4 regions of the Streptomyces sp. NPDC028308 genome follow, and region 2 is predicted to be linked to each of the others. Evidence: riboswitches for the same ligand, from Rfam matches in the RefSeq annotation. Region 2 holds a riboswitch; each other region holds the start of a gene.
What was found. Region 2 has a riboswitch for cyclic di-AMP ahead of ACZ4VA_RS28495 (M23 family metallopeptidase). Riboswitches for the same ligand answer to the same signal wherever they lie in the genome.
Positions count from the first base shown of each region.

Region 1: another riboswitch for cyclic di-AMP. It lies ahead of ACZ4VA_RS32150 (M23 family metallopeptidase); the one in region 2 lies ahead of ACZ4VA_RS28495 (M23 family metallopeptidase).
Region 3: another riboswitch for cyclic di-AMP. It lies ahead of ACZ4VA_RS13095 (C40 family peptidase); the one in region 2 lies ahead of ACZ4VA_RS28495 (M23 family metallopeptidase).
Region 4: another riboswitch for cyclic di-AMP. It lies ahead of ACZ4VA_RS22565 (C40 family peptidase); the one in region 2 lies ahead of ACZ4VA_RS28495 (M23 family metallopeptidase).

Region 1 covers NZ_JBVHTO010000015.1:22,058-26,675, forward strand. Annotated here, with positions in the region: gene ACZ4VA_RS32145 (aldo/keto reductase) at 1-138, opposite strand, end outside; gene ACZ4VA_RS32150 (M23 family metallopeptidase) at 195-1,244, opposite strand; cyclic di-AMP (ydaO/yuaA leader) riboswitch at 1,256-1,413, opposite strand; gene ACZ4VA_RS32155 (PP2C family protein-serine/threonine phosphatase) at 1,669-3,006, opposite strand; tRNA gene ACZ4VA_RS32160 (tRNA-Met) at 3,150-3,223, opposite strand; gene ACZ4VA_RS32165 (alginate lyase family protein) at 3,317-4,531, opposite strand.
Region 2 covers NZ_JBVHTO010000012.1:317,236-321,853, reverse strand. Annotated here, with positions in the region: gene ACZ4VA_RS28500 (SGNH/GDSL hydrolase family protein) at 1-179, opposite strand, end outside; gene ACZ4VA_RS28495 (M23 family metallopeptidase) at 476-1,351, opposite strand; cyclic di-AMP (ydaO/yuaA leader) riboswitch at 1,354-1,473, opposite strand; gene ACZ4VA_RS28490 (heavy metal translocating P-type ATPase) at 1,892-4,147, opposite strand; gene ACZ4VA_RS28485 (heavy-metal-associated domain-containing protein) at 4,248-4,535, opposite strand.
Region 3 covers NZ_JBVHTO010000005.1:118,688-123,305, reverse strand. Annotated here, with positions in the region: gene ACZ4VA_RS13105 (ATP-dependent Clp protease proteolytic subunit) at 1-71, shown strand, start outside; gene ACZ4VA_RS13100 (hypothetical protein) at 79-387, shown strand; cyclic di-AMP (ydaO/yuaA leader) riboswitch at 755-919, shown strand; gene ACZ4VA_RS13095 (C40 family peptidase) at 923-1,396, shown strand; gene ACZ4VA_RS13090 (DUF6328 family protein) at 1,476-2,009, shown strand; gene ACZ4VA_RS13085 (ATP-binding protein) at 2,094-2,546, opposite strand; gene ACZ4VA_RS13080 (helix-turn-helix domain-containing protein) at 2,796-3,653, shown strand; gene ACZ4VA_RS13075 (DUF397 domain-containing protein) at 3,663-3,887, shown strand; gene ACZ4VA_RS13070 (8-amino-7-oxononanoate synthase) at 3,934-4,618, opposite strand, start outside.
Region 4 covers NZ_JBVHTO010000009.1:331,028-335,645, forward strand. Annotated here, with positions in the region: gene ACZ4VA_RS22565 (C40 family peptidase) at 31-1,188, opposite strand; cyclic di-AMP (ydaO/yuaA leader) riboswitch at 1,196-1,353, opposite strand; gene pcrA (DNA helicase PcrA) at 1,842-4,325, shown strand; gene ACZ4VA_RS22575 (M23 family metallopeptidase) at 4,425-4,618, opposite strand, start outside.

The sequences.
Region 1 (4,618 bases), on a different contig from region 2:
GTTGCCGCCGGCCGCCGCGTAGGCGTCCAGCACGGCGAAGGACTGCGCCTCGTCGGCGGTCCAGCCGAAGACGTTGCCGCCGAGGGCGAGCGGGAAGACCTCGAGGTCTGACGGGCCGAGCTTGCGGAGAGAAGTCATGGACGATTTCAACATCGTCCGCGGTACCGCCTATTCCGCGAGCCCGGCCGGCGGACCTACGGGTTGAGGCCCTTGCTCTGCAGCCACGCCATCGGGTCGATGCCGGTGGCGGCGCCGCCCGCGTGGACCTCCATGTGCAGGTGCGGCCCGGTCACGTTGCCGGTCGCGCCCACCCGTCCGATGACGTCACCGGTGGCGACCTTCTGGCCCACGCTGACGCTGATGGACGACTGGTGGCAGAACCAGACCTCGGTGCCGTCCTCCAGGGTGAGGATGGTGCGGTAGCCGTACGAACCGGCCCAGCCCGCCTCGGTGATGGTTCCGGTGTGCACGGCCTTGATCAGCGTGCCGGTGGGCGCCGCGAAGTCGAGGCCGGTGTGGTAGCCGGAGGACCACATGGAGCCGGAGTCACCGAAGCGCGAGGTGAGCGTGTACGAGGAGGTCGGCAGCGCGTAGCTCTTGGCGAGCTCCGCGAGGCGCTCCGCCTCGGCCTTCTCCTTGGCCTCCTGCTCCGCCTTCTTCTTGGCGGCGGCGGCCTTGGCCTCGGCCTCGTCCTGGGTCTTGGCGGCTTCCTCGGCGGCCTTCTTCACGGCGGCGGCCTGAGCCGCCTCGGCGGCCTTGAGGTCGACCTGGTCCTGCTGCGACTCGGCCTGCTGCATGATGCGGGCGCGCAGGGCCTCGCCCGCGTCGGTGGTGCCTCGCGCGGTGTCCGAGTTGGTCAGTCCCGCGGTGGTGAGCGGGGTGGCCGAGCCCTTCGGTGCGCCGGCGTCGGAGCCGTCCGATATCAGGCCCTTGGCCGAGTCGGCGACCGATGACAGGTCGGGCATCGAGATGGACACCGGCGGCTTGCCGCTCTGCGCGGTGGCCATGCCGCCCGCGCCGACGGCGGCGATGACGCCTACGCCGAGGACGGTGGAGCTGCGGGCGAGTCCTCCGCCGCGCTGCTTGGAGACGCGGTGCCGGCCACGGACGGGACGGACGGAATCCTCGGTGGGATTCCACTCCTCCCAGGGGCCCTCGTCGTTGCCGCGGCCGTAGCCGAAGGTGTTGCTCTGCTGGTCACTCGGCGCGAACGAGGTTGACTGGGCAGGCCGGTTGGACGCCACGTGGGCGCGCTCCTTTCCTTCCTTCTCGCCTACCGGGTTAGCTGACGGGTTCGGAGCAGGAAGGTCTCCTACGCGCGTCGACCAGGGTGCACCGCACCGCGGAAGACGCTCGATTCACCCCAAGTTGGTGGTTCCCCGGTTCCCTTGCGGGATTCGGCGCGTGCGCACGGAGCCATCTCTTGTGACGGCTGGGACGACCGCGCTGCGTTATCGAACGTTAATAGACTCGGGTCCCGTATTCCAAGCTGTTCCGACTGATCATTAACGTCTTCGTCACGGACTTACGGGTCACGGGCGGTGAAAACCGGGCGAGTTGACCCTGCGGGCTAAACCTCATTTTCGCTGACGGTTCGTCAGTTGTTATGCGCAGCGGTGCTACTCGATCACTCGCGGTGACCTCGGCCCCTTCTCCCGCCCCGGTGACTCACGGCCGCCGTACGGCCAGCAGCGCCAGATCGTCCGTCGTCCCGTCTCCCGTGTGCCGGTGCACGTCCTTGATGAGGGTGTCGAGCAGCGCGTCCGGGTCGCGGAAGACCCGTCCCGCGAGACGGGCCGCGGGGTCGTAGAAGCGGCCCTCCGGGTCGCGCGCCTCCGACAGCCCGTCCGTGTAGACGAGGAGCGTCGCCCCGCCCGGGAACGGCACCACGGCGGCACGGTCGGGCCAGGTGCCCAGCTCGCCCATCCCGAGCGGCAGCGCGGAGTCCGGCCCCTCCAGCGTGCGCAGGGTGCCGTCCGCGTGCAGGAGCAGCGGCGGGGGATGGCCGCGGTTGACGACGCGCACGAAGCCGTCCCCGTGCGGGACCTCCGCGAGAACGGCGGTGGTGAACCCCTCGAAGGCGTCCAGCCCGTCGCGCCGCGTCCCCTCGCGCGCCAGCGCCCGTTCCAGCCGCTGGGCGACCGCCTCCAGCGTCGGCTCGTGCTCGGCCGCCTCACGGAACGCCCCGATGACGACGGCGACGGCCGTCACCGCGCCCATTCCCTTGCCCCGCACGTCCCCGACGACCAGCCGCACCCCGTACGGGGAGTCCTGCACCGCGTACAGGTCGCCGCCGATGAACGCGTCGGCCTGCGCCGCCTCGTAGCGCGCCGCCACCTCCAGCCCGCCGATCCGTTCCTCCGGGCGCGGCACCACGGCGCGCTGGGCGGCCTCGGCGATCTCGCGGGCGGAGGCGAGCCGCCGGTCGGTGCGGCGGACGAGCATGTTGATGAGCACGGCGAGGACGGTGACGGTCGCCACGGTGACCAGCTCGGTGACCGCCTCCGCGTGCGCGACGATGCCGAGGTCGACGTGCACGGCGAGGACGGCGGCGACCGTGGCGAGGCCGGTGAGGACCGTGCCGCGCAGCGAGAGCAGCGGCGCGGCGACCAGGGGCGCGGCCGTGAAGAAGGGGGCGGCCGTGAACTGCGACGGGGTGAGGTAGTCGTAGAGGACCCCGGCGACGATCAGCAGCGCGGGCAGGGCGCGCACCACGGTGCGCGCGTACGAGATCCGGCGGGCGGGCCGCTCCGGGGCGGGCGGTGACGGGACGCCCAGTCCGGGATCGGGCACCGGATCGCCGGGCAGCCGTCCCCCGGCCCGTTCGCGCCCTCCGGGAAGCGGTTTCCGGCCGCCGTCCACGAGGCCCGCTCCGAGGTCCGGCCCGCCGCCGGGCACGCGGTCACGGGGGTCTGGCGCGGCCCGGTCGTCGGCGTCGGAGAACCGGCCGCCGGCCCCGCCGGACCCCGGTTCCTCCGGCCGTCGCGCGCCACCTCGCTGCCCCACCCGTCCAGGCTTCCCGCCACGGGGGCGGGCGGCGACCGGTGTGGACCGACCGGATGACACCGATGGGAGCGCCGGCGGGCCCGGCCCGGGAAACGACTCAGGGCCGGAACTCGATGATCCGAGTTCCGGCCCTGGGCCTTCAGTAGCGGGGACAGGATTTGAACCTGCGACCTCTGGGTTATGAGCCCAGCGAGCTACCGAGCTGCTCCACCCCGCGTCGTTGAGACCAGTGTACGCCATCGGCGGGGGCGCGGACGCACGCCTGCACCCGGCCACCCCCGCGACCTGCGAATTCGGCTCCTGCCGGGGGTCAGGCGGCCGGGTTCCCGGCGTGGGTCAGGGTCTCCCAGGACACGAACAGATCGTCCGTTCCGGCGGGCCGGGTCCGTTCGACGAGCTTGCGGGCGGCCGGGACGCGGACGTCGAGCCGGCCCTCCAGGTGGTTGAGGGCGACCTCCATGTCGGGCCCCATGTCGCGGTCGACCTTGCCGCCGCACAGCCAGCCGGGCGGCGTCTCGCCCAGCTGGTAGCGGGCGTGGAAGGTGAGCGCCGCGCGCAGCCGGTCCTCGACCTCGCGGTACAGGTCGACGCCCTGGTGCCAGGCGGTCTCGGCGATGTGGGCGGTGGCGGCGAGCGCGTACCCCACGTGCTTGAAGTTGCGGCAGGTCTCCTGCGCGACCCCGTCCGTGTAGCGCTTCTGCCCGAACCAGTACGTCGTCATCTTCTGCGGGGTGTCCACCGTGCCGCCCGCCGGGGCCATCGGCAGCTGCCCGTCCTGACGCAGGTAGAAGTAGGCGGGGACGCGCTGCCGGAAGCGCGCGAGCGCGGCGTCGAAGGCCCGGTGGTCGTCGAGGAAGACGGCGATGCCGATGGCGGCGTCGGTCATGACGAGGTCCCAGTTGCCGTTGAAGTCCGGGACCGGCTTGGTGACTTCGGGCTGGTACACCGTCCGCAGCATGCGCCGGAACCGCTCGACGCCCGCCGCCGGCCAGTGGGCCTTCGTGTGCCGCACGATCTCCCCGGCGCGGGCCCAGGTCGATCCCGCCCAGGCGGTCTGCAGTCCGGCGTTGGCCTCGGTGTGCCGCCGCACCCGGTCCGACCAGGCGTCCATGATCTCGATCGCCTTGGCCGCGTGCTCCGGCCGGCCGGTGACGCTCCACAACAGGGCCTGGGTGTACGCCGCGATGGCGTCCTCGCGCTCCTCGACGCAGCCGCGCCCGGCCCGGGTGTCGGGCGGGCACGCCACGGTCGCGTACGGCTTGGCCTGCCACTTGTACGACCCGTAGCGGCTGTCCCGCATGCCGAGGAACGCGCTCACCCACGGCTGCTCGCCCTGGTCCACGTGCCGCCGCACGTTGTCCAGCTGCTCCCGGCTGACCAGCACTCCGGGGTGCTCGAACGCCCCGTCCTCGGGCCGCGCCCGCACCGCCGAGCGCGCGTGCGAGGACGTCCCGCAGGACGCCAACAGCCCCATCAGCAGCGGTGCGAGCAGCACCGCCGTCACCCGCCGCCCCACTGAACGCATCGCCTCGACCTCCGGGTCCGCCGCATCGACTCCCTCGCAGCCTGACCCCTCGGCCGCCCGCCCGCAGGATGGCTTAGCCCGTCCGGC
Region 2 (4,618 bases):
ATCTGGTCGAGCAGTTTGCCGCGTACGGCGAGGTTGGTGTAGCCGAAGTCGCCCTCGGGCCGTCGGTCCGCGAGCAGGACCGCGAACCGGTCGGCCCAGCCGACGAAGGCCCCGTCCGGACCGGGATCGCCGACGCCCTCGGTGAAGCTGTCCCCCACCGCCACGTACGACCCGATCACTGATCTGTTGTCACTCTTCGAATCGTCTGCCACATCGGCCCATGATTCACCTTTTGATGTGAGCTACGCGACCGTAGGAAGGGGTTGACGTGCGGTGAGATAAGCCACTCGTCAAGTGTTGGTCAATCCCGGAATAAGGCGGTGTTCAAGGGCGGTTGACGAGCCTCAACGCCTGCGTCCACCCACGCGGTACGCGTGCGGCGGTCACCGCCGCAAAGGAGTGTCGCCCCCCCCCGGCACGGCGGAGGCCGGACCCCGGTGATCGGGGTCCGGCCTCCGGTGTGCGGGTGCGGGCGTCAGCCGACGGAGACGCCGTGCGCGCGCAGGTACGCGAGCGGGTCCACGTCCGAGCCGTAGTCCGGCGTGGTGCGGATCTCGAAGTGCAGGTGCGGTCCGGTGACGTTGCCGGTCGCGCCGGACAGGCCGATCTGCTGACCGCCGGTCACGGTCTGCCCGGCCGAGACCGAGAGCGAGGACAGGTGGGCGTACTGGGAGTACTGGCCGTCGGTGTGCCGGATGACGACCTGGTTGCCGTACGCGCCGCCCCAGCCGGCCGAGACGACGGTGCCCGGTCCGACGGCCTTGAGGGTGGTGCCGGTCGGGGCCACGAAGTCGACGCCGGTGTGGTAACCGCTGGACCACATGCTGCCCGCGGTCTTGTAGGACGTGCCGACGGTCGCGCCCTCGACCGGCAGGGTGTAGCCGGAGCTGCTGGTGGCGGCGGCCGGGGCGGCCTGCGTCTTGGCCGTCTGGGTGGTCTTGCCGGACGGCTTGGCGGCGGTGGAGGGCTTGGCGGGGGCGGACGCGGCCTTGCCGCCGAGCGTCAGCTTCAGGCCCGGGTGGATCAGCGCGGGGTCGCCGCCGATGGCCTTGCGGTTGTCCTGGTAGAGCTTCTTCCAGCCGCCGCTGACGTCCTGGTCGTCGGCGATCTTCGCGAGGGAGTCGCCCGCCTTGACCGCGTAGGTCTTGGTCACGGCCTTCTGGGCGGCGACGGGGGCGGCGGCGACGGTCTTCGCCGTGGCGGAGGAGGCGGCGGCCGCCGGAGTGGCGGCGTGGGCGCCGGCGGCTCCCATCAGGGGCAGCGCGAGTGCGGCGCCACCGGTGCCGGCGACGGCTATCGAGCGGGTGATGCGCAGGGACTTGGGACGGCGGTGCTTACCCTTCGCGGGCATGGTGCATTCCTCTCCGGCGCCTGCGAGGTGAGCTGTCGGGTGCGGGCTGGAGATGCCCGGCCGCGTTGCGCGCGGCTTGACCCCTAGCCCGTTCCGGAGACCGGAACAGGCGTCGTACCTGTGGGTCCCCCGCTCCTGCCGTGGACGGGTGAGTGTGCGGGATCCGGGCGGCGGCAGGATTGGGCGTCCGTCCGGAGTGAGGCAGAACGTAAGCGACATGAGAGGGCCTGGACAAGCTTGTGGGGTTTCTGTGCACACCCATTTCTTGATCGATGTCCCTATTGCCGGTGACTGTCCGTCGACGAGCGATCTTCCCGGGGCCGCAATCCCCTGGCGCACCCGAGGATTTGACGGACGGCGGCCGCGACGCACCGTCACCGGTATGACCCTGCTCACGCACCAGGACGCCAGCGAGCCCTAAATCATTGCCAGTTGGACCTTAAGCACCAAACAGGACAGAACGGCCACTTGCGACGGGATGGAACAACCGTCACAAGTGGCCGCTCCGTCCCCTCCGTGACGGGGTTCGCGGCGTCCGGGTCAGTCGAGGGCCCTGAACCCGCGCAGGCGCAGGGAGTTGCCGACGACGAAGACCGAGGAGAAGGCCATGGCGGCTCCGGCGATCATCGGGTTGAGCAGGCCCGCCGCGGCGAGCGGCAGGGCGGCCACGTTGTAGGCGAAGGCCCAGAACAGGTTCGACCTGATGGTGCCCAGCGTTCTGCGGGACAGCCGGATCGCGTCGGCGGCGACGCGCAGGTCGCCGCGTACGAGGGTCAGGTCGCCGGCCTCGATGGCCGCGTCGGTTCCGGTGCCCATGGCCAGGCCCAGGTCGGCCCGGGCCAGCGCGGCGGCGTCGTTGACACCGTCGCCGACCATCGCGACGCTGCGCCCTTCGGCCTGGAGCCTCTCCACGACGGCGACCTTGTCCTCCGGCATGACCTCGGCGATCACCTCGTCGATGCCGACCTCGGCCGCGACGGACTCGGCGACGGCCCGGTTGTCGCCGGTGAGCAGGACCGGTGTGAGGCCGAGGGCCCGCAGTCGTCGTACGGCCTCGGCGCTGGTGTCCTTGACGGCGTCGGCGACTTCGAGGACCGCCCGCGCCTCGCCGTCCCAGGCGACCGCGACGGCGGTGCGACCGGCCGCCTCGGCGACGGCCCGAGCGCGCTCCAGTTGCGCCGGCAGGCTCATGGACCACTCCCGGAGGAGCCTTTCGCGGCCGACGAGGACCGCGTGACCGTCCACGACGCCCTGCACTCCCAGCCCGGCGACGTTGGCGAAGTCCTCGGGGACCGGCAGGGTGACGCCCCGCTCGGTCGCCCCGGTGACGACGGCCCGGGCGACGGGGTGTTCGGAGGCGTGCTCCAGGGCGCCCGCCAGCCGCAGCACCTCGGCCTCGCTCGTCGCGGGGGTGGTGTGGACGGCGAGGAGGGTCATCCTGCCGGTGGTGACGGTGCCGGTCTTGTCCAGGAGGATCGTGTCGACCCTGCGCGTGCTCTCCAGGACCTCGGGGCCCTTGATCAGGATGCCGAGCTGCGCGCCCCGGCCCGTGCCCACCATGAGCGCGGTCGGGGTCGCCAGGCCCAGCGCGCAGGGGCAGGCGATGATCAGCACCGCCACCGCGGCGGTGAACGCGGCGGTCAGCCCGGCGCCGTTGCCCAGCCAGAAGCCGAGGGTGCCGAGCGCGAGGGCGATGACGACGGGCACGAACACGGCGGAGATCCGGTCGGCCAGCCGCTGGGCCGCCGCCTTGCCGTTCTGCGCGTCCTCCACCAGTCGTGCCATACGGGCGAGTTGGGTGTCCGCGCCGACCCGTGTGGCCTCGACGACGAGCCGGCCGCCGGCGTTCAGCGTGGCGCCCGTGACGGTGTCCCCGGGGCCGACCTCGACCGGCACGGACTCGCCGGTCAGCATGGAGGCGTCGACGGCCGAGGTGCCCTCGACGACGGTTCCGTCGGTGGCGATCTTCTCGCCGGGCCGGACCAGGAAGCGGTCCCCTGCTCGCAGCTCGCCCACCGGGACCAGCCGCTCACGGCCCTGCCGCAGCACGGTGACCTCCTTGGCCCCGAGCTCCAGCAGCGCCTTCAGCGCGGCACCGGCCCGGCGCTTGGAGCGGGCCTCGAAGTACCGTCCGGCCAGGATGAAGGCGGTGACACCGGCGGCGGCCTCCAGGTAGATGTTCCCGGCGCCGTCGGAGCGGCCGACGGTGAACTCGAAGGGGTGCGTCATGCCCGGGGTGCCGGCGGAGCCGAGGAACAGCGCCCACAGGGACCACAGGAAGGCGGCCGAGGTGCCCACCGAGATGAGCGTGTCCATCGTGGCCGCGCCGTGGCGGGCGTTGGTGATCGCGGCCCGGTGGAACGGCCAGGCCGCGTAGGTGACCACGGGAGCGGCGAGGGTGAGGCTGAGCCACTGCCAGTACTCGAACTGGAGGGCGGGGATCATCGCCATCGCGACGACCGGGACCGCCAGGACCACGGCGGTGACCAGCCGTTGCCGCAGGGGGCGCAGCTCGTCGGCCTCGCCCGGGGCGGCGCCGTCCCGCCCCGGCCCGGTGTGCGGTGGAGCCGGTTCGGCGGCGGTGTAGCCCGTGGCCTCCACGGTGGCGATCAGGTCCGCCACCGACACGTCCTGGCCGCGGTAGCTGACCTTCGCCTTCTCCGTGGCGTAGTTGACGGTGGCCTCGACCCCGTCCATGCGGTTGAGCTTCTTCTCGATCCTGGCGGCGCACGAGGCGCAGGTCATGCCGCCGATGGCGAGTTCGACCTCGGCGGTGTCGGGGACCGTGGTAGTCATCACTGCTCCTCGGACTGGTGCGGAAACGGGCTCGGGACGAGCACGGGGAAGCGGGGTGCCGGGCCCGGCGTGCGTCGGGCCCGGCGGCGGACGGCGGGGCTCAGGCCGCCCGGCCGGTGAGCGCGTAGCCCGCCTCGTCCACCACGGCGGCGAGCACCGCGTCGTCGGGCTCGGCCTCGGTGGTCACCCGGACCTGTCCGGCGTCGATGTCGACGTCCACCGAGAGCACGCCGTCGAGGGCGCCGATCTCCTTGGTGAGCGTGGCCTTGCAGTGCCCGCAGGTCATGCCGGACACGTCGTAGACGGTCGTGCGGGCGTCGGTGAGCGCGACGTCGGCGGTGGCGGCAGCGGTGGTGGAGCAGGTGCCGTCGGGGGTGCAGCAGGACATGGGATCTCCTCGTCAGTGGGACGGCCGCCTGGCTAGATACCCCCTGGGGGTACCGTCGGCCGACCTCAGGTATACCCCTCCCC
Region 3 (4,618 bases), on a different contig from region 2:
TGGCGTACGGGCTGGTCGACCGGGTCGTGCCGCGCCACCGGTCCTCGCGCCCCGCGACCGGCGGAAGGTGAGGCGCCGATGCTGCCGCCCGAACTGCCTCCCCTGCCCGCGCTGACCCGCGCCGAGGCGGAGCTGATCGACCGTTACCTCGACGTCGTCGACCTGCTGGGCCGGATCAATCCGGCCCGCCCCGGGGACACCTACCGCGGCCTGCGGGCCGCCCAGGCGCTGGTCGTGAAAGCCGCCGCACTGCGGGACGCGCTCACTCTGATGCACCAGCGGGGCGAGAGCGAGGTCCACGCGCCGACCCTGGCCCAGGCCCTGCGGGTCCTGGACGGTGAGCGGCGAGCGGCCAGGGTCACCCTGCCGCCCCCGGCGGACAACTGACGCACCCCCATCCCGGGCCGGTCCCCGCCGCCGGCGCGCGGTGTCCGGCCCGGGACACAAACGCACCAAAAGGCGTACCCCCCAACGGCGTAGACGCGCCCCCTTTTTCCAGCCCTCCCGAGTTGCGCAACGCGCGTACACCAAGGGCGGAATGAGGCGTTCCGCCGCAGGTGCGCGCATGGTCGACACCCCCAACCCCCGTTCGAAATGGGGGGTGTCCACCCGAACGGGTGAGTGGTGAGTAACCCCACAAATCCCCGGTTCCGTTCGGATTTTCCGACATCCATGAGTGAAGATCCCTCCGACGACAAGCCCCCGCCGCAGCGGCGGGGCGGTCCGGGCGGACGCCGAGTCCTGCCGCCGCCCGGATGACCGGTCGACAGAAGTGGATCGGCAGGAGTGGAGGACCCAGCACGACGGGCCGCCGGAGCAATCCGCGTGGTCCTTGGGGTGAAGCCGCACACCGCGGCCGGGCAACTTCGCCAGCCCGAATCCGACAGGTCATCCTTCACAGGCGGCTGACGAAGGGTTGCGCATGACTGCGCTCAATCGTGTCCCGTCGCTGTGGACCCGGGCCGGTACGGCCTCGGCCCTCACCATCGCCGCCGTCGGCGGCAGCCTCGTGGTCCCCGGCGTCGCATCCGACGCCGCCGCGGCCTCGACGGCGACGAAGGCACTCCAGATCGCGGCCTCCAAGAAGGGTGCTCCGTACAAGTACGGCGCGACGGGGCCGCGCCGCTTCGACTGCTCCGGGCTCACGCTCTACTCGTACAAGAAGGCGGGCAAGAAGCTGCCTCGTACGGCCGCGGCGCAGTACAACAAGACCCATCACGTCTCCGCCTCGCACCGCAAGGCCGGAGACCTCGTGTTCTTCCACTCGGGCCGGAACGTCTACCACGTCGGCATCTACGCCGGGAAGGGACGGATCTGGCACTCGCCGAAGACCGGAGAGGTCGTGAAGCTCACGAAGATCTGGACGAAGAGCGTCTGGTACGGCCGGGTCGGCTGACCCGCCCGTAGAGGGCGGCGGCGGTCGCCGTCGCCCTCCGAGGGCGTGACCGGGGCCGGAAGCGGATACACGTCCGTCCATGGCCGACCGACACCCTCACTCCGCGCGGAACGAGACGTCCCTGGAGCGCGCGGACCGCAACTTCGCCGAACTGCTCCAGGAACTGCGCGTCGTCCAGACGGGCGTGCAGATCCTCTTCGCGTTCCTGCTGACCCTGGCGTTCACCCAGCGGTTCCCGTCGCTCGACACGGTGCAGCGCGCCACGTACGTCACCACGCTGCTCCTCGCCGTGCTGGCCGCCGCCCTGTTCGTCGCGCCGGCCGCCCTGCACCGGTCGCTGTTCCAGCAGAACGCCAAGGCCACCATCGTGCGGGTCTCCTCCGCTCTCGCCTCCGCAGGGCTGTGCGTCCTGACGCTGGCCTTCACCGGCTCCGTGCTGCTCGTCGTGGACGTCACGCTGGGGCGGGGGGCGGGAATCGCCGCGGCGGCGGGGACGCTGGCCGTCTGCGTGACGCTGTGGGGCGTCCTGCCCAGGCTCGTAAGGCGCTCTCTGAGGGCGAAGGGGGCCCCGGTGGGCAAACAGGGGCAGGACGGGCCGATGGGGCGCCGGTGACGGCCCTGAGGGCCCCGGCGGCGGGGAGCGTCTCCGGACGGGGCGCGCGACGCGTACGCGGGGACGGCGTGGCCGGGTGCCGCGTCAAGGTTCCTGTCCCGCCGTGACCGGCTGGGCCGGGAGGGACCAAGGGAGCTCGATCGCGACCGTCTTGCCGCCCTCCCGGGTGGGCCGCACGCTCATCTTTCCGCCGCACTCGGCGGTGAGCCAGCGGATGATCACGAGACCGCGGCCGTTGTCCTGCTGGACGGCCGCGGGCAGCCGCTTCGGGAAGCGCGGGTGGCTGTCGGTGACGCCGATGCGCAGCTGCTCGTCGCGGTCGAGCACGACGTCGACGGTGAAGGTCGGGGACTGCCCGAGGGTGTGCTGGACGGCGTTGGTGGCGAGTTCGGACACGATCAGGCGTACGGTCTCGGCGATGTCGGAGTCACCCGGCAGACCCCACTCGGCGAGCACGCCGGTGACGTAGTTCCGGGCCGCGGAGACCGAGGCGGGATCGCTCGGCAGAGTGACGGATGCTTCCTGGTGATCTGCCATGGCGACGTCGTCCCTTTCCCACGGGACCCGTAGTCCGACACGGAGCGGATGGTTCGAGTACGGTCCCGGACTGGTGCTTCGCGCCAGACTGCCATCACCGCACGCCTCACGGGCGCCATCCACCAAGATATGCATATATCTGTCGCTCGAAGCGGTGAACTCTGCGGCGAGCGAACCCATTTGGCCGGGTCCCGGGCTCATCCTCTACCGTCGCCGTGAACGCCGCTCACCGGGCGGAAGGAGACGGCCATGCGACACGGTCCAGCGGTGCGGCGCCGCAAGCTGGGCGCCGAACTGCGCGCCCTGCGCACCCGGGCGGGACTCACGAGCGGCGAGGCGGCCCGGCTCGTCGGGTGGCACCAGTCGAAGGTGAGCCGGATCGAGACCGGCACCAGCGGGGCGAAGCCGCCGGACGTGCGCCGGCTCCTCGACGCCTACGGCGTGCAGAACCCCGGGCTGCGGGAGCTGCTGATCGGGCTGGCGGGCTCCGAGGGCGGCGGGCGCGACCACTGGTGGCACGCCTACCGCGGTGTACTCCCGCCTGCGTACCGGGACTTCATCAGTCTGGAGTCGCAGGCCAGCACCATGCGCACGCTGGAGACGTCCGTCGTACCGGGCCTGCTGCAGACACCCGAGTACGCCCGAGCGGTCACCCGGGCGGCCGTGAAGGGGCTGGAGGACGGAAAGCTGAACACGCTCGTGGAGGTACGGCTGGCCCGTCAGGACGTGCTGTGTTCGAATGCGCCGCTGGAACTGAGCGCCGTGCTCGACGAGGCGGTGCTGCGGCGGACGGTCGGCGGACCTGCGGTGATGGAACGCCAACTGGAACGGCTGCTGGAGGCGGCGCACCTTCCTCACGTGCGCCTCCAGGTCCTCCCCTTCGCGACCGGAGCCCACATCGGAATCACCGGGCCTTTCGTAATCTTCTCATTTCCGAACACTTCTGATCTGGATGTGGTTGTTCTTGACCACATGACGAGTAGCCTCCATCTCGAACGGAAAGAAGACCTCCAGGCCTATACGGAGGCCTTCAACACCCTTCGGATCCACGCCCTTTCGCCCGAGGAGTCCGTGGATTACATCGCCGCGATACGTGACGGCGCGTGAGGAGTCTTCATGTCCGCACTGCCTCGGTACGTACCTTCCAGCACGTCCCTGCACGGCGTGCGCTGGCTGCGCAGCAGCCGGAGCACCGGGATGAACAACTGCGTGGAGACCGCGCGACCGGGACCGGGCCCCTGGGCCGGGCTGGTCGCCGTCCGCGACTCGAAGAACACCGCGGGGCCCGCCCTGCTCTTCGCCCCGGCCGCCTGGGAGGGGTTCATCGCCGCCCTGGGCTGAGCCCCGCACCACCCGCCTCGCCGTACCGGGCTGGTCCCCGGGGCGTTCACCGCGTCCGGCTGATCACCCGTACGGCGTGCTCGATCTGTCCCTCGGCGAGGTCCGCGCGGGCGGTCAGCCGCAGGCGCGAGACACCGTCCGGCACGGACGGCGGCCGGAAGCAGCCGACGGCGAGACCCGCCTCCCGGCAGCCGGCCGCCCACGCCACCGCCCGCTCCGGGGACGGCGCGCGCACCGACACCACCGCGGCGTCCGGCCGGACCGCCTCCAGGCCCTCGGCCGTCAGCCGGGTGTGCAGGGTGCCCGCCACCCGCCGTGCACGTGCCGCCCGCTCCGGTTCACGGCGCAGCAGCCGCAGCGCCGCCAGCGCCGCGCCCGCCGCGGCCGGTGCGAGGCCGGTGTCGAAGATGAAGGTCCGGGCCGCGTTGACCAGATGGTCGATCACCGCGGCCGGTCCGAGGACCGCGCCGCCCTGGCTGCCCAGCGACTTGGAGAGCGTGACGGTGACGACGACGTCGGGCGCGCCCGCCAGACCGGACGCCTCCGCGGCACCGCGCCCGCCCTCGCCGAGCACGCCGAGGCCGTGCGCGTCGTCGACGACGAGACCGGCCCCGTACTCCCGGCAGGCGGCGGCGAGTCCGGCCAGCGGTGCCGCGTCCCCGTCCACCGAGAAGACGGTGTCCGACACGACGACGGCCGGCCCCTCGTGGGTGCCGAGCGCCTTGCGGACC
Region 4 (4,618 bases), on a different contig from region 2:
CGCGAGGGGGTGCCGGCGTGGTGGCGTCCCCTACGCGGGGCGCACCACGCTGTGGATCGACGAGGTGCCGTCGTAGTAGATCGACTCCTCGCGGACGTACGCGCCCGGCTTCGGGGCGTGGATCATCATGCCGTTGCCGATGTACAGGCCGACGTGGCTGATGTCGTCGTAGAAGAAGACCAGGTCACCGGGCTTGATGTCGGAGAGCGGGACCGTGGTGCCCGCGTCGACCTGGTCCCAGGTGGTGCGCGGCAGGGAGACGCCCGCGGCCTTCCAGGCGGCCTGGGTGAGACCGGAGCAGTCGTAGGAGTCCGGGCCGGTCGCGCCCCACACGTACGGCTTGCCGACCTGGGCCCGCGCGAAGGCGATGGCCTTGTCGGCCGTGGTGGCGTACGCCGGGTCCTCCGCCGTGCCGCCCGCGCCGGCGTCCGAGTCGCCCTGGTCCTGCTGGGCGGTCTCCTCGCGGCTCCGCTCCTCCTGCGCGGCCTGCTGCCTGGCCAGTTCCTCGGCCTTGCGGTCGGCCTCCTCGCGCTTCTTCTCCTCGATCGCCGCGAGCCGCGCCTTCTCCTCGGCGGTGAGCTTCGAGAGCAGTCCGCGGGCGTCGGCGAGCTTCCGCTGCACCTCGGCCTTGGTCGACTTGAGCGTCCGCTGCGAGGTGGTCAGCTTCTCCAGGCTCTCGGAGGCCTCCGCCCGCTTCTTCGCCGTCGCCGCCTGCTCGGTGACGTAGTCGTCCACCGCCACCTTCTGGCGGCTGGTCAGACGGCCCATGAGCTGGGTCTGGTCGAAGTAGTCCTGCGGGTCGTCCGCCAGCAGGAGGGTCGCGGTGTCGGGGGCTGCGGCCCCGGTGCGGTACTGGGCGGCGGCGTACGAACCCAGCTCCTCGCGCGCCGTGTTGAGCTTCTCGGTGCGCTTGGCCACGTCGTCCAGCAGGGTGTCGACGCGCTGGCGCTGCTTGGAGCTCTTCTCCTTGGCCGCGTTGTACTTCTGGGTGGCCGTCTCGGCCTGGTGGTAGAGGTCGTCCACCTTCTTCTGGACTTCCTCGAGACTCGGCCTGGGTTCGGCCGAGGGCGCGGCGTTCGCCGTCTGCGAGAGCAGGGCCACGGACGTGAGGGCCGCCGTGGCGAGGCCCGGGGCCCGGACACCCGCTACGCGCGTTCCCGCAGGACGCCATTTGCGATGCGACGCCAAGAGAGGCGACTCCTTCCACGATCCGCCTACCGAGTTAGCTGTCGGGTTCGGGCGGGTGGTTCGGAAGGGTTGCCCTACGGTCCGCGCCCGACAAGGCGGTCGGACCGATTCACCCCAAGGTCGGTGGGTCCCCGGCTCCGGTTGCCGCGTGGGCGCGCCGGACTCGGCGGAGGCCGCGCGGCCCGGCGTCGTTCGCCGGTTGGGTCGGGCGGCCTGACCGGCACGCTAGCCAACGCGTGTGGCTTCTGTGAAGGTTGATGTTCGATATGCCCGATACGTTTTCGTGACCTTTTTCGCGGGGACCGGGTCGCGCCGCCGTCGCGGATCGTTTTCCGGCTGATTGTCCTGACATGTGCGCCTTCCTCGGCGGACGTGGTGTGCGTCTCGTCCGGCCGTCACCCCAGGTGACGGGGTGGTTCCGGACGGCGAGAGCGGCCGGGCGGCGGGGGCGGCACCGGACGGAGCGGCACGCTGCCCGACGGGGCGAAGCGGCGGCCCGGGTACGGGAAGACGGCGGGCCTGGCGAGTGGTGCGGGGGCGATGCGCCTACGAGGGGAGCGGGGCGGCGGTGACCGGCGGGCCGGTCCCGGAATGCGGCGGAGTTCCCGAGGTGGCCGCGGGGTGTCAGTGGGGCGGCCTAGACTCGGAAGGCGATGAGCAGCCTCTTTGACGACAGCTTCCTGGCGGACCTCAAGCCCTCCGGGGCCCACGAGGAAGAGCCCCCGCCGCCGCCCGAGGACGGGACGCCGGAGCACCTCCCGGACGACCTGTTCGGCGGCCGCTTCGACGCGCCCCCGAGCAGGGACGCGTACTACCGCGACGGCGCCGCGCGCCCCGCGGTGGACCCGGCGGCGCTGCTGGACGGGCTGAACGAGAACCAGCGGGCGGCCGTGGTGCACGCCGGTTCCCCGCTGCTCATCGTGGCAGGCGCCGGATCGGGCAAGACCCGCGTGCTCACGCACCGCATCGCGTACCTGCTGGGCGAGCGCCATGTGCACCCCGGCCAGATCCTCGCGATCACCTTCACGAACAAGGCCGCGGGCGAGATGAAGGAGCGCGTCGAGCAGCTCGTCGGCCCGCGGGCCAACGCGATGTGGGTGATGACCTTCCACAGCGCCTGCGTCCGCATCCTGCGCCGCGAGTCGAAGAGGCTCGGCTTCACCTCCTCGTTCTCGATCTACGACGCCGCCGATTCCAAGCGCCTCATGGCCCTGGTCTGCCGCGACCTGGACCTCGACCCGAAGCGCTTCCCGCCGAAGTCCTTCAGTGCCAAGATCAGCAACCTGAAGAACGAGCTGATCGACGAGGAGGACTTCGCCGCCCAGGCCGCCGACGGCTTCGAGAAGACCCTCGCCCAGGCCTACGCCATGTACCAGTCGCGGCTGCGCGAGGCCAACGCCCTCGACTTCGACGACCTGATCATGACGACGGTCAATCTGCTCCGCGCCTTCCCCGACGTCGCCGAGCACTACCACCGCCGCTTCCGGCACGTGCTGGTCGACGAGTACCAGGACACGAACCACGCCCAGTACGCCCTCGTCCGCGAGCTCGTCGGCACCGCCGAGCACCCCGTGGACGTGCCGCCCGCCGAGGGCGACCTCGGGCCCGCCGAGCTGTGCGTCGTCGGTGACGCCGACCAGTCGATCTACGCCTTCCGCGGCGCGACGATCCGCAACATCCTCCAGTTCGAGGAGGACTACCCGGACGCGACGACGATCCTCCTGGAGCAGAACTACCGCTCCACGCAGACGATCCTGAGCGCCGCCAACGCCGTCATCGAGCGCAACGAGAGCCGCCGCCCGAAGAACCTGTGGACCAACGCCGGCGCCGGCGCACGCATCACCGGCTACGTCGCCGACACGGAGCACGACGAGGCACAGTTCGTCGCCGACGAGATAGACCGCCTCACCGACGCGGGCGACGCCAAGGCGGGAGACGTCGCCGTCTTCTACCGTACGAACGCCCAGTCCCGTGTCTTCGAAGAGGTCTTCATCCGCGTCGGCCTGCCGTACAAGGTCGTCGGCGGCGTCCGGTTCTATGAGCGCAAGGAGGTCCGGGACGTCCTCGCGTATCTGCGCGTGCTGTCGAACCCGGAGGACTCCGTCCCGCTGCGCCGCATCATGAACGTGCCCAAGCGCGGCATCGGCGACCGGGCGGAAGCCATGATCGACGCCCTCGCCCAGCGGGAGAAGATCAGCTTCCCGCAGGCGCTGCGCCGCGTCGACGAGGCGTACGGCATGGCGGCCCGCTCGACGAACGCCGTCAAGCGGTTCAACACGCTGATGGAGGACCTGCGGACGGTCGTCGAGTCCGGCGCCGGTCCGGCCACCGTCCTGGAGGCCGTCCTCGAACGCACCGGCTACCTGGCCGAGTTGCAGGCCTCGACCGACCCGCAGGACGAGACCCGCATCGAGAACCTCCAGGAACTCGCCGCCGTCGCCCTGGAGTTCGAGCAGGAGGCCGGTGAGGGCGAGGCCGCGGGCAGCCTCTCCGAGTTCCTGGAGCGGGTCGCGCTCGTCGCCGACTCCGACCAGATCCCCGACGAGGAGGACGGCAACGGCGTCATCACCCTGATGACCCTGCACACCGCCAAGGGCCTCGAATTCCCGGTCGTCTTCCTCACGGGCATGGAGGACGGCGTCTTCCCGCACATGCGCGCACTCGGCCAGACCAAGGAGCTGGAGGAGGAGCGGCGCCTGGCGTACGTCGGCATCACCCGCGCGCGGGAGCGGCTGTATCTGACGCGGTCCTCCATGCGCAGCGCCTGGGGCCAGCCGTCGTACAACCCGCCGTCGCGCTTCCTGGAGGAGATCCCGGACGCGCATCTGGAGTGGAAGCGCACGGGTTCCATGGGACCGGTGTCCTCGGGGCCGGTCTCGGGGGTGGCGGCGTCGCTCTCCTCGTCGCGCTCGCGGTCCGCGGCCTCGGGCGCGTCCGGCTTCGCGACGCGCCGCGGTGTCGCCGAGAAGCCGGTGGTCTCGCTGGCCGTCGGTGACCGGGTCACGCACGACCAGTTCGGCCTCGGCACGGTCGTCGGCGTGAAGGGCACGGGCGCCAACGCGGAGGCGACGGTCGACTTCGGCGAACCGAAGCCGAAGCGGCTGCTGCTGCGGTACGCGCCGGTCGAGAAGCTCTGACGCGAGGCTGAACGGGACACGGCTCGCCCGCGGTTGACGGGCGGGCCGGACAACGACCGCGATTCAGAGACGAGTTGCCGTCCCGGGCGGAGTGGGCGATCAGGTCGGGTCGATGCCGTGGCTGCGGAGCCACGGCAGCGGGTCGATCGCCGAGCCGCCCGCCGGACGGACCTCGAAGTGCAGGTGCGGGCCGGTCGAGTTGCCGGAGTTCCCGGAGAACGCGATCGGGTCGCCGGCCTTCACGGTGGTCCCCGAGGCGACCTTGTACGTCGAGAGGTGGCAGTACCACGTCT